3 regions of the Kitasatospora sp. NPDC058190 genome follow, and region 3 is predicted to be linked to each of the others. Evidence: riboswitches for the same ligand, from Rfam matches in the RefSeq annotation. Region 3 holds a riboswitch; each other region holds the start of a gene.
The links. A riboswitch is a leader RNA that binds a small molecule or an ion and turns the genes downstream of it on or off. The one in region 3 is predicted to bind cyclic di-AMP.
Positions count from the first base shown of each region.

Region 1: it holds a riboswitch for cyclic di-AMP, as region 3 does, so the genes downstream of both, ACFVWU_RS15165 (CAP domain-containing protein) here and ACFVWU_RS38510 (peptidoglycan DD-metalloendopeptidase family protein) in region 3, are expected to answer to the same signal.
Region 2: it holds a riboswitch for cyclic di-AMP, as region 3 does, so the genes downstream of both, ACFVWU_RS21945 (NlpC/P60 family protein) here and ACFVWU_RS38510 (peptidoglycan DD-metalloendopeptidase family protein) in region 3, are expected to answer to the same signal.

Region 1 covers NZ_JBHVVI010000027.1:2,482-6,713, reverse strand. Annotated here, with positions in the region: gene ACFVWU_RS15180 (hypothetical protein) at 175-702, opposite strand; partial or broken gene ACFVWU_RS15175 (DUF6192 family protein) at 716-814, shown strand; partial or broken gene ACFVWU_RS15170 (RacP protein) at 818-910, shown strand; gene ACFVWU_RS15165 (CAP domain-containing protein) at 1,044-1,982, opposite strand; cyclic di-AMP (ydaO/yuaA leader) riboswitch at 1,985-2,153, opposite strand; gene ACFVWU_RS15160 (helix-turn-helix domain-containing protein) at 2,428-3,408, opposite strand; gene ACFVWU_RS15155 (cupin domain-containing protein) at 3,480-3,821, shown strand.
Region 2 covers NZ_JBHVVI010000047.1:35,083-39,314, reverse strand. Annotated here, with positions in the region: gene ACFVWU_RS21950 (NlpC/P60 family protein) at 69-1,106, shown strand; cyclic di-AMP (ydaO/yuaA leader) riboswitch at 1,445-1,598, shown strand; gene ACFVWU_RS21945 (NlpC/P60 family protein) at 1,609-2,763, shown strand; gene ACFVWU_RS21940 (NlpC/P60 family protein) at 2,991-4,037, shown strand; gene ACFVWU_RS21935 (hypothetical protein) at 4,076-4,232, shown strand, end outside.
Region 3 covers NZ_JBHVVI010000138.1:9,164-13,395, reverse strand. Annotated here, with positions in the region: gene ACFVWU_RS38515 (MFS transporter) at 1-1,421, opposite strand, end outside; cyclic di-AMP (ydaO/yuaA leader) riboswitch at 1,734-1,912, shown strand; gene ACFVWU_RS38510 (peptidoglycan DD-metalloendopeptidase family protein) at 1,915-2,880, shown strand; gene ACFVWU_RS38505 (DUF2470 domain-containing protein) at 3,222-3,941, opposite strand; gene ACFVWU_RS38500 (RidA family protein) at 4,071-4,232, opposite strand, start outside.

The sequences.
Region 1 (4,232 bases), on a different contig from region 3:
GACCGTCCGCCACGTGGCTCAGCAGGCATTATGAGAGTTCGATGACAGCGGTGCCAACAAATTCAACCACCGCACTCCCGCCCAAGATCCACAAATCGGACACGCCGTAATCCAAACGCAACCGGCCGACCGGTGTGCCGGGGAAAGGCGGTGGGTCTTCGCGGGCGAACCGGTTCACCGCCCGGGCCACAGCGGTCCGGTGACCGCGCGACAGGGAGCCGGGGCACGGTCCCGGTCGTGGCGGGCCAGCGGGCCCCGCCGTGTCCGGCCGTACCGGGAGCGCTCAGGCCGCGAGGGCGGTTCGAGCCGCGGACGGGACGTCGGGCTCCTCGGTGAGCCAGGCCAGGTGCCCGTCGGGGCGCACGAGGGCCGCGGTGACGTCGTGCCAGGCGGGGTGGGGCGGCTGGGCGGGCCGCTGTGCAGGGTCGGGCCCGGGCGGGCGAGTTCGTCCTGCTCGACCTCGCCGGCGAGGTCGAGCAGGACGGGGCGGCCGGGGCGCAGCAGGGTGAACAGGCCGGTGGTGTCCCAGCGCAGGTCGGGGGCGCGGGTGCCGGTCAGCGGGTGGGCGTCGGGGGCGCCGGGGTAGGTGACCGCGAGGCCGGCCGCGCGTTCGGCGAAGGTGTCGGAGAACTCGCTGACGCCGTCGATGAGTTCGCCGATGAGGTCGCACAGGGCGAGGGTCTCGGCGGCGTGGTCGGCCATCAGGCCGCTCTGGGCGCGGGTGCGAGCGACCCCCGACTGGATCGAGACCGCGGTCGACACCGGGAAGGTCGACATGGACGGCGAGCCGGCCCGCCTGCTCCAGGGTGAGTAGGCGATGCCCCGCGCCTCCGAGCGCAGGTCGGCGGCCGCCGAACGGCACGCCGACACCGTCCGCAAAGTCCTCTTCGAGGCCCGCCCCGCCGGGCTGACCGACCGCGTCCACCAGGCCGGGGCGATCCCGCTGCGCCCCGGCGTGGTGGCACCGCTGTGGGGCGGTACGACGTAGGGCCCGGTGGATCGGGGTCCGTGGTCAGGCTCGTCCTACGTCCTTGACGGACGGGTCAGTTGGAGAAGTCCTGGGTGAGCCAGACGGTTCCACTGGCATCCCGGTGGACGGCGATGCCGATGTGGGTGAACTCGCTGCTGAGGATGTTCTTGCGGTGGCCGTCGTTCGGCGGCGTCTCGTTCAGCATGTCCTGGGTCAGGCTGACCGCCATGGCGGCGATGTCCTGGGCCGAGGTGGAGACCCCGTTGCCGTAGCCTATGTTCTCCCCGACGGCGTTCCACTGGACGCCTGCGGCCGTCTCCCGCGCCCCCAACTCGGCCTCGCCCGGGCACTGGTGGGACATGCCGCAGCCGCCGGCCATCGTCTGGTCGTGGGCCCCGGCGCTGCTGGTCAGCCCCGACGTGATGGTGTAGGCGGGCAGGCCCTGGGCGGCTCGCGCCTGGTTGATCAGTTTGAGGACCTGCTGCACGGCGTCCGAGCTCGAACCGGTCTGTGCAGCCGGGGCGGTCTGCGCAGCCGGGGCGGTGGGTGTGGCCGCGGGGGCGGGGGCGTGCGTGGCCGGGACGGACGGGGACGACGGCGCGGACGTGTGGAACACCGGGGCCGGAGCCGGAGCGGAGGGCCGCGCCGAGTGGGAGCCCTGGGACTCGCCGCCGGGGCGCGCGGTCGCGGATTCCGGAGCGTGGGAGGCCGGGGCGGACGGCGACGGTGAGGCGTGCGAGGCTTCGGCCGAGGCCGCAGCGGAGGGCCCCGCCGCGTGCGGGTCGGCCTGGTGGCGGTGCTGACCATCGGAGTCGCTCTGGTGCCGGTGCTGGTGGTGCACCTGCCACCCGACGTGGCTCGCGTACGTGTGGGAGCCGGGCGCGGCGGAGGCTCCGCTCGCGCTCAGCAGCGGCAGCATGAGGCCGGCACCGGCGATCCCGACGGTGGCGGCCAGACGCGGGGTGTGTCTCCGGCGCGCACGGCGATGCCGGCCGGTACTTGAAGTCAGCATGGGGCGTCCCTCTGCGACGCCTGCGAGGTGAGCTGTCGGGTTCGGGCCGTGAGGTAGCCCGGCCGCACGCAGCGGCTTCACCCCTAGCCACACCCGTCTCGTCCGCGAACGGACCGAGCAGGGCGCGGCGAACTACCTGGTTCCCCCGCTCCTGCCCGGTGCACTGCTCGACGTCCGGCCGACCGGTGGACAGGACTCGGCGTCCCGGCGGCAGGGTCCGCAGGTGCGAACAGGTCGAACGCTAGGCAGATCGACCCGGAAGACACAAGTTCGTATCATCCACATCACACGAAAATTCGGCAAAGATCTGATGGAATGCCACATTGGCTGACAAAGCGCCGCATAAATACATGAATCGGACAACCCTCCCGGCTGTCGATGCCGGTCGCGACGGCCACCGCCCCCCTCGGCGATCACGTCTCCGAGCCCGCCGAGCACCCGGTACTCAGTCGGCGCGGGCGCTGCCGAAGGTACGGCGGTAGGCACCGGGGGTGGTGCCGAGGGCGGCGCGGAAGCGGCGGCGCAGGTTGACGGCGGAGGCCAGGCCGACCCGCACGGCGACGGCCTCCACCGGCAGGTCGGTCTGCTCCAGCAGCACCCGGGCGGCGTCGACGCGCCGGGCCAGCAGCCACTGGCCGGGGCTGGTGCCCAGCTGCTCGGCGAAGCGCCGGGCCAGGGTGCGCCCGGAGAGCCCGGCGCGGGCGGCGAGATCCTCCACGGCCAGCCGCTCCCCCAGGTGTTCCTCGGCCCACTCCAGCAGTGGGGCCAGCGACTCGTCCGCCCGGGCGGGCGCCGGGACGGCGGCGTACTGCAGCTGGCTGCCCTCGCGGTGCGGGGGCAGCACCATGTGCCGGGCGACCTGGGCGGCGTAGGCCGCGCCGTGGTCGCGGCGCAGCAGGTGCAGGCACAGGTCGATGCCCGCGCCGGATCCGGCGCTGGTGGCGACGTCGCCGTGGTCGACGTACAGCACGTCCCGGTCGACCGTCAGGGCCGGGTACTCGGCGGCGAGTTGGGCGGTGCGGGCCCAGTGGGTGGTGGCGCGGCGCCCGTCCAGCAGTCCGGCCTGGGCCAGGACGAAGGCGCCGCTGCAGATGGACACGATCCGGGCGCCGCGGGCGTGGGCGGCGCGCAGCGCGTCCAGGACGGCGGACGGTACCGGGGAGCCGGGCGGCTGCCAGCCGGGGACGACCACGGTGTCGGCCCGCTCCAGCGCCTCCAGGCCCGCGTGGACCAGCAGCGGGACGCCGAGGGTGGTCGGCACCGGGCCGGGGGTCCGGGCGCACAGGGTGAAGTCGTAGTAGGAGGGCAGTCCGGCGCGTTCGGTGCCGAAGGCCTCGGCGGCGCAGGCGAGTTCGAAGGGCGCCTGGGGCGCGCCGAGCAGGGCCACCACGCGGTGGCGGGCCGGGTTCGCAGCGGAGGCGTCCATGGCAGGAATGTACCTGAGGATGTCTTTTCGGACTCTGGGGCGGTGGGGGCGGCGGCGGCCACAGTGGGGACATGAGCGAGAACGACGGAAACGACGGAAACGACGGGCTGAAGACGACGCTGCTGGCCGGGGACGTGGAGCCGGTCGCGGTGGGGCCGGGGATCGTGCGGCGGCGGCTGACGGCCACCGGGTACGCGCGCGGCTGGCTGATCGACTTCGCGCCGGGCAGCCAGTGGCCGGAGGTGGACGTGCACCACACCGAGGAGCGCTACTACGTGCTCAGCGGCGAGGTGATCGAGGGGGACGAGCGCCATCCGGCGGGCAGTTACGTGGTGTTCGCGCCGGGCAGCAGCCATCGGCCGCGCACCGAGACCGGCGCGCGGATGCTCGGGATCACCCTGGGCTCCGCCTGACGGGCCACCAGGGGTTGGCGACGGGTGCGGCCTTGAACGGATCGCCCGCGCACGGACGTGGACGGGAGTGGGGCGGCACTGCGCGCCCATGGGCGGCCACATGGACAGTCGATCGACATATGTCGCCGGACTGCCTATTATGGGCGGTGCGCCGGCCGCCGTGCCGGCGCACCGCCCAGAACGACGGGATCGCCGACTACTTCGGCGACGCGATCGAGGTCACCGCCCGCGGCCTTGCCAACTGCACGCGCTGGACGCCGCCTTCGACGCCCACGGGATCCGCCCCGGCTGGCAGCACCGGCTCGGCATGGACAGCCGTACCCTGCTGCCGGGCATCCCCAACGGCATGGCCACCCCGGTCGCCGCGAACGGGCACTGGGTGGTCCTGGCCAACGGCCCCGACGGCACCGG
Region 2 (4,232 bases), on a different contig from region 3:
TGGCGTCAAACCTATTTTCCGGAATCTCATCCGATCAGGTGAGTCCGATGGAAGAAGGAGCCGGTCCCTTGGCCTCCCACCGCCGTCCCAAGCAGCCGAGCCGCGCGCGGGTCTCCGTGCTCACCGCTGCCGCTGCGACCGCGGTCGCCCTCTCCGCCCAGGTGGGTGCGCACGCGGCGCCGCAGCCGAGCAAGGACGACGTCAAGGCGCAGATCGACCAGCTCCAGCAGGAGCAGGAGCAGGCGGCGGAGAAGTACAACGGCGCCAAGGAGCGGGCCGACCAGCTCCGCAAACAGGCCGACCAGCTGCAGGACCAGGTGGCCCGCAGCCAGGACCAGATGACCCAGCTGCAGGCGGGCCTGGCCGAGGTGGCGGGCGACCAGTACCGCACCGGCGGCATCGACCCGTCCGTCCAGCTGATGCTCTCCTCCGACCCGTCCGGCTACCTGGAGAAGGCCTCCAGCGTCCAGCAGGCCAGCGCCAGCCAGACCGAGGCGCTCAAGAGCCTGCTCGACCAGCAGCGCCGGCTGGACCAGGAGAAGGCCGAGGCCGCCGCGGTCCTGTCCTCGCTGGACTCCACCACCAAGGACCTGAACCAGGCCAAGTCGGACGTCAACCAGAAGCTGAAGGCCGCCCAGGACCTGTTGAACTCGCTCAGCGCCGCCGACCGCGCCGCGCTGAAGGCCCAGCAGCAGCAGGACGACCGCGCCTCGCGCGGCACGGCCCGGGTCGACCTCAGCAGCCTGCCGCCTGCCAGCGGCTACGCGGCCGTGGCCGTCGCCAAGGCGATGAGCAAGCAGGGCTCGCCGTACCAGTGGGGCGCCACGGGGCCGAGCACCTTCGACTGCTCGGGCCTGATGCTCTGGTCGTACGCCCAGGCCGGCGTCTCGCTGCCGCGCACCTCGCAGGAGCAGGGCAACGTCGGTACCGCGGTGCCCTCGCTGGACCAGGCCCAGCCGGGCGACCTGGTGATCTACGGCAGCGACCGGCACCACGTCGGGATGTACATCGGCAACGGCATGGTGGTCCACGCGCCGCACACCGGGGACGTGGTGAAGGTGATGAAGGCCGACGCGATGCCGATCAACACGATCCGCCGGGTCTGACACCCCGACACGCCGGAAAGTCCGGGTTCCGCTCCTGTGATCCGCGCCACCCTCCTGTCGGGGGTGGCGCTTCGGGTTTGTCCGTTCCGTGGTCGGCCGGTGAGATCCGATCAGCTTTGCGTGCAGCAGCGATCACCATCGGTCATTTTCACAAAAGAACACGGGAAATCTTCCGTCTTTTTTCTGACAAGGATTTGAACGGATCACGGTTCAGTTACTAGGGTCGTGCCCCGAACCACCGCACTGTCGATCACCCAGCCTGGGTGGCGGCGGTGGTTACCGTCGAGTTCGCGAAACAGCGGGGCAGGTCGAAGTGACTGCCCGACAGGGGAGCCCAGTGGTCGGGGGCGCTGCGGAGCGGAGCCGGGGAACCACGTTCCTCCGGGGTGAATCGGCGCCAGGTCGGCCGCTGGAACGGCTGTGAGGCGTCGTAGGGCATGCTTCCGGCCCGAACCCGTCAGCTCACCCGGTAGGCGGACGTAGGAAGAAGGAGTCCGCCTTCGTGGCGTCCCATCGTCGTCCCAAGCCCGCCAGCCGCGCCCGTGTCTCGATCCTGACCGGTGTCGCCGCGGCAGCCGTCGCCCTCTCCGCGCAGTCCGGCGCGCACGCCGACCCGCAGCCGACCAAGGACCAGGTCAAGGAGCAGGTCGACCAGCTCAACGAGCAGGCCGAGCAGGCGACCGAGAAGTACAACGCCGCCCAGGAGAAGCAGCAGGCCCTGGAGAAGCAGGTCTCCGGCCTGCAGGACCAGGTGGCCCGGCAGCAGGCCCAGGTGACCGACATGCAGGGCGGGCTCGCCGAGATCGCCGGGGAGCAGTACCGCAACGGCGGCATATCCCCGACCGTCCAGCTGATGCTCTCCACCAGCCCGGACAACTTCCTCAACCAGGCCGGTGCGCTCAACCAGGCCGGTGACACCCAGAAGAACCAGCTGAAGCAGCTCCAGGAGGAGCAGCGCAAGCTCGACCAGGACCGCACCGAGGCCCAGGGCAAGCTCGCCGAGCTGGAGTCCACCACCCAGCAGCTGAAGACCTCCAAGGAGGAGGTCCAGAACAAGCTGAAGGCCGCGCAGGACCTGCTCAACACCCTGACCGAGCAGGAGCGCCAGGCGATCCGTCAGGCCGAGGAGAAGGCCGCGGCCGACGCCAAGGCCCAGGCCGACGCAGCCGCGAAGGCCGCCCAGCAGCAGCAGGCCGCCGCCGACCGCGCCTCGCGCGACAGCGGCCGCACCGACATCAGCTCGGGCTCGGGTTCGGGCTCCGCGGCCTCCTCCTCGCCGGTCGCCAAGCCGGCCGCCCCCGGCAGCTCGCACGGTGCCGCCGCGCTGGCCGCCGCCGCGAGCAAGGTCGGCAGCCCGTACGTGTGGGGCGCCACCGGCCCGGGCTCCTTCGACTGCTCCGGCCTGATGGTCTGGGCGTTCAACCAGGTCGGCGTGTCGCTGCCGCGCACCTCGCAGGAGCAGGCCGGCGCCGGCACCCGGATCGGCTCGGACATCTCCCAGGCCCAGCCCGGCGACCTGCTGATCTTCTACAGCGACGCCCACCACGTCGGCATCTACGCGGGCAACGGCCAGGTGCTGCACGCGCCCAAGCCGGGCGCCTCGGTCCGCTACGAGGCGGTCTCCAACATGCCGCTGGCCTCCATCGTGCGGGTCTGATCCCCGCCCAGGCCGTTTCGGGCCCGGTCCTCCACCACGGAGGGCCGGGCCTGCGGCTTTTCCGGCGACTTGGACGAATGTCCGATTGGGGGGCGAATATTCGGGTCAGGAGGGGTTTGGACTCGCTTGCCCGGACTCGCTAACGTCTGCCACCGGACTCCCGCTCGACGGCCGCCCGTTGGGGCGCGGCCGCGGGGCCGTGCCCCAGGATTGGAGCCGCCGCCGCCATGTCCGTGCACCGTCGTTCCCAACTGCTCGCCCGTGCGCTGGTGCTGACCGCGGCAGCCGCCACGGTCCTGAGCGTGACGGCCGGCGGCAGCGCCCAGGCCGCTCCCGGCGCGCCGGACACGCCCGATCTCAGGGACGTCAAGGCGCAGGTCGAGAAGCTGTACGACGAGGCCGAGCGGGCGTCCGAGAAGTGCAACGCCGCGCAGGAGGCGCAGAAGCGGCTCCAGAGCGAGACCACGCTCCTCCAGGGCGAGGTCGCCGCCGGCCAGGACCAGCTCAACCAGCTGCGCGGGGACCTCGCGACCGTGGCCGGGGCCGAGTACCGCGGCGGCGGGATGACCCAGACCGCCCAGCTGATGCTCTCCAGCGACCCCGCGTCCTACCTCGCCCGCGCCCGCACCTTCGGGCAGGCCGCCGAGCGGCAGCAGGAGACGCTGCACGAGCTGGTCGGCCGTCAGCGCAGGCTCGACCAGCGCCGAACCGAGACCGCGGGCAAGCTCGCCGAACTGGACCAGGCCCGGCGCTCGCTGGCCGAGAACAAGCAGCAGATCCAGCAGCGGCTGGCCAAGGCCCAGCAGCTGCTCAACAGCCTGAGCGCGGCCGAGCGGGCCCGGATGGTCGTCCAGGACGCCGACGACGCCGAGCAGCGCGCCACCCGCGGCACCGACCGGCTGGACCTCGGCACCACCCCGGCCGCCTCCGAGCGCGGGGCGGCCGCGCTGGCCGCCGCGGTGCGGATGATCGGCTCGCCGTACGTCTACGGATCCACCGGGCCCCGCGCCTTCGACTGCTCCGGTCTGATGTACTACAGCTGGCGGCAGGCCGGAGTGACCCTGCCGCGCACCTCGCAGGCCCAGGCTTTCGCCGGGCAGCGGATCAGCCTCTCCGAAGCGCGGCCGGGAGACCTGGTGATCTTCTACCGGGACATGCACCACGTCGGGATGTACGCCGGCGGCGGGGTGATGGTGCACGCCCCCTACCCGGGCGCCAAGGTGCGGTACGAGAGCGTCAACGCGATGCCGGTCGCGGGAGTGGTCCGGCTCTGAACGCGACGACCTCCGACCCGGCCGACATACCCGGTCGCGTGCTGTCCCGGCGCGCTGCGCTGCTGCTGGCGGCCGGCGGGCTGACCCAGCTGTCGCTGCCCCCGGCCGCGCCGCCGACACCCGGGCGGCCGGTCGACCAGCGAGCCGAGGTGGCCGATCTGCTGGCGGCGCGGGCGCGCTCGCTGCCCGCCTGGT
Region 3 (4,232 bases):
GCCACCGGGTGCTCCTGCGGGGTGAGCACGTTGCCCCGGACGGTGGCGAAGGCGATCAGCCCGCCGCAGACCAGCAGGCCCGCGCAGATCAGCATCGCGGTGTGGAAGGCGGAGTCCACCGAGGACGGCACCCGGTAGGCATCGCCGCTCAGGCCGGCCAGCGCCGGGAGGGCAGCCACCGCGAGCAGGCCGGCCGCGCGGGCGGCGGCGTTGTTGACGCCGCTGGCGATGCCCGCGTGCCGTACGTCGACGGCGGCCAGCACCGTCGCGGTCAGCGGTGCGACCAGCAGGGTCATCCCGCTGCCCATCACCGCGACGGCGGGCAGCACGTCCGCCCAGTAGGAGGAGCCGGGGCCGGTGCGCAGCATCAGCAGCACCCCGGCGGCGCAGAGCAGCGGGCCGACGGTGAGCGGGATGCGCGGGCCGATCCGCTTGCCGAGGCGGCCGGCGCGCGCCGACAGGGTCAGCATCAGCACCGTGATCGGCACCAGGGCGAAGCCCGAGACCAGGGGCGAGAAGCCGGACACGATCTGCAGTTGGACCACCAGCAGGAAGAACACCCCGCTGAAGGCCGCGTAGACGCAGAGGGTGACCAGGTTCACGGCGGTGAACAGCCGGGACGAGAACAGTCCGAGCGGCAGCATCGGATCGGGTGCGCGGCGCTCGACGGCGACGAAGGCGGCGCCGAGCAGCAGGCCGATCGCGCCGGTGAGCCAGACGGCGGGGGACAGGCCCTCCCCGGCGGCGGTGAGCGCGTAGGTGATCGCGCCGAGGGCGAGTGCGGCGAGCAGCGCGCCGGGCACGTCGAAGCGGCCCGAGGCGGACTCGTCGCGGCTCTCCGGGACGTAGCGGGAGCTGACCGCGATCACGGCGGCGGCCAGCGGCAGGTTCAGCAGGAAGATCCAGCGCCAGCCGGGGCCGTCCACCAGCCAGCCGCCGAGGAAGGGGCCGATGGCCGCGGACACCCCGCCGAGACCGGACCACAGGCCCACCGCCGCCGAGCGGTCGTCAGGATGGAAGACGGCCTGGAGCATGGCCAGCGAGCCGGGGGTGAGCAGCGCCCCGCCGATGCCCTGGACGGCGCGGGCGGCGATCAGCACGTTGATGTTCGGGGCGAGGGCGCAGGCCGCGGAGGCGGCGGCGAACCAGACCACGCCGATCAGGAAGACCTTGCGCCGTCCGTACCGGTCGCCGAGCGCGCCGCCGAGCAGGATCAGGCCCGCCAGCGTGAGCAGATAGGCGTTCAGCGTCCATTGCAGGGACGCCAGGGAGGCGCCGAGGTCGGCGCCGATCCGGGGCAGGGCGACGTTCACCACGGTGCCGTCGAGCATCGCCATGCTGGAACCGAGCACCGTTGCCAGGAGAACCCAGCGGCCCTGCGCGGTGCTCAGGCGCAGGGTGCCGGCCGTTGAGGTGGCCACGGCCCGATCCTGCGCCCGGCGGGGTGCACGTGACAAGGGTCACCGGGCGGTGTGTCCAGGGTGGGCGGTGCGTGAGCGGATGGTCGCACTGGGCCGCCGAGGGCGGCGCAGCGTCGTGGAGCAGTGGCGCCGAGTGAATGGATTGTGCACGCACCGCATGGTGGGCCATGCGGAGGGTGACCGCGCCGCGGGGGGTTGTCGCTGGTTCAAGAGATCGACATTGCTTCACCCGAACGGATGGGTTTTAGTTCAGCGACCACCCGGCCAGCCTGGGTGGATCCACCGGGTGGAACGCCGAGTCCTGCCGCTGCCCAGTGGTTCGAACTGAGCTCTGCACGGCAGGAGCGGGGGACCCACAGGTAAGTCGCCGGACCGGAGTCCGCGCTGTTCAGCGCGAACGTCCAGGACCGGCTCGGGGTGAAGCCGCGCGTGCGGCCGGGCAACTCCAGCCCGAACCCGACAGCTCACCTCGCAGGCGTCGGAGAGGAATCCCATGCCTGCTCAGGCTCGTCGTATCGCCGTGCCCCGCGCCGCCCGCATCGGCATCGCAGTCGCCGTCACCGGTGTCTCCTTCGCCCTGCCGCTCGTGACCACGATGAGCGCCCAGGCCCACAACGCCCCGGCCGCCTCGGTCGTGCAGCACGCCGCCGCCGTGGATGCCGGGTCGGCCGCCCCGGCCGCCGCCCACGACGGCTACCGCGTCGTCGGCGGCGACAGCCTGTCCACGATCGTCGACGCCCGGAACGTCGAGGGCGCCTGGCCCGCGCTGTACGAGCAGAACCGCTCGGTGGTCGGCACCGACCCGAACCTGGTCTTCCCGGGTCAGTGGCTGTCGCTCGCGGCCCACGCCGACGCCGCCGAGCCTGCGGCCCCGGCCGAGCCTGCGGCCCCGGCCGAGCCGGCCGCCCCGGTCACCCAGAGCGCCGCCGCTGCCGCAGATGCTCAGGTGCAGGTTCGGACCGAGGCCGCCAAGCCGGGCGTCCAGGTCCAGACCCGGATTCAGAACGCCGCTCCGGCCCAGGCCGTCACCGCAGCCCCGGTCGCCGTCACCTCCGGCTATGTCGCCCCGCTGGCCAACCCGGTGCTGGGCGAGGCCTACGGCGTGGCCGGCTCGATGTGGGCCTCCGGCCACCACACCGGCCAGGACTTCGTCGCCTCCACCGGCACCCCGGTGCGCGCGGTCGCCAACGGTGTCGTGGTGAAGGCCGGCAACGGCGGTGCCTACGGCAACCAGGTCGAGATCAAGCTCGCTGACGGCAGGTACGCCCAGTACGCGCACCTCTCCGTGATCGGTGTGAAGATCGGTCAGACCGTCACCGCCGGCCAGCGGCTCGGCCTCTCCGGCGCCACCGGCAACGTGACCGGCCCGCACCTGCACTTCGAGATCCGCACCGGGTCGGAGTACGGCTCGGACATCAACCCGGTCGCTTACCTGCGGGTGCACGGCGTCGCGCTCTGACGCTGCGCAGCCCCTGTTCGGACCCCGCGCTGACCGCGGGTTTCAGGAACCACCGCTGGTGCGGGGCGAATCGACCGCCCGGGATGGTCATGTCGGGTGACCGCTCGACCGGGTGATCGCCGCACCGGTGGACATGGGCGCGGGACACGCCCAAGGCCGGCCCGGCTTCGCGAGGACCCCTCGTGGAGCCGGGCCGGCCGTTGCCGTTCGCGGCTCCGGGGGAGTTCGAGTGGGTGGGATCGCGCTGGCGCCGGCGGTGCGGCGCCGACGGCCGGAGCGGTACGCGCGGATGGGGCGGATCGTGCCGGAGGACGCCGTCGAGCGGTGACGCCCGGGCGTGGTCAGTTCCGGCGGACGGGCAGGCCGTGCTCGGCGGCGGCCAGCAGCTCGTGCATCCGGTGCCCGAAGTCCTCGGTGTCGCCGGCGGGTTCGGGGAAGACCAGGCGGACGTCGCGGTGGCCGTGCGGGTGGTCCAGACGCAGTACCAGGCCGTAGCGGTCGAGGGCGAGCGGGCGGATGTCCGGGTGTCCGGCGAGCAGGGCCGGGTCGAGCAGGCCGGTGAGCAGGTCGAGGGCGTCGGCGTGCTCGTCGGCCAGGTGGGTGAGCAGCGAGGCCTCGTGCCGGGCCAGCGGGTCGGGGGCGGCGAGGGCGAGGTCGACGGCAGTGAGCGCGCCGGTGCCGTACGGGGTGGCGAGGACGGCGTGGGCGACGTCCACGCGCAGGTGGACGCTGAGGCCGTCGTCGGCGAGGTGGGCCAGGTGCAGCCGGCCGGCCAGGGTGAGGCGGCCGCGGATCCGGTCGCGGACGGCGACCGGGGACACGTCGGTGACGTCGAGGACGACGGCCAGGCCCTCGGTGGCTTCGGCGGCGGCCGCGGTGAGCGGGGCGTCCAGCGGGGCGCGCAGCCGCAGCCGGGAGCCGTGCACGGAGACCGGGGTGTCCAGGTCGTGGTGTTCGCCGAGGGCGCGGACGGTGAGTGAGGAGGTCGCGCTGAGCAGGCTGTGGACCCGTTCGGCGGTGGTGGGCTCGGGCACCTCGGCGTCGCCGGTGGGCAGACTCATGAACGGACCTCCTGGTGGTTAGGTGAGCCTAACCTAATGTCCGCGCAAGGGTGTGGCAAGTGGATGGCGGGGTGCGGCGAGGGCCCGGACGCGTGACGGCGTCCGGGCGCTCGGGGGTTTCGCGGGGCGTCAGGCGACGACGGCCTGGGCGTCGATCTCCACCAGCATGGGCTCCTGGGGCAGCTCCACGAAGACCGTGGTGCGGCAGGGCTTCACGCCGCCGGGCTTGATGTTCTCCTCGATGAACTCGGCGTAGACCTCGTTCATCAGCGGGAAGTCGGCGCGCTTGGT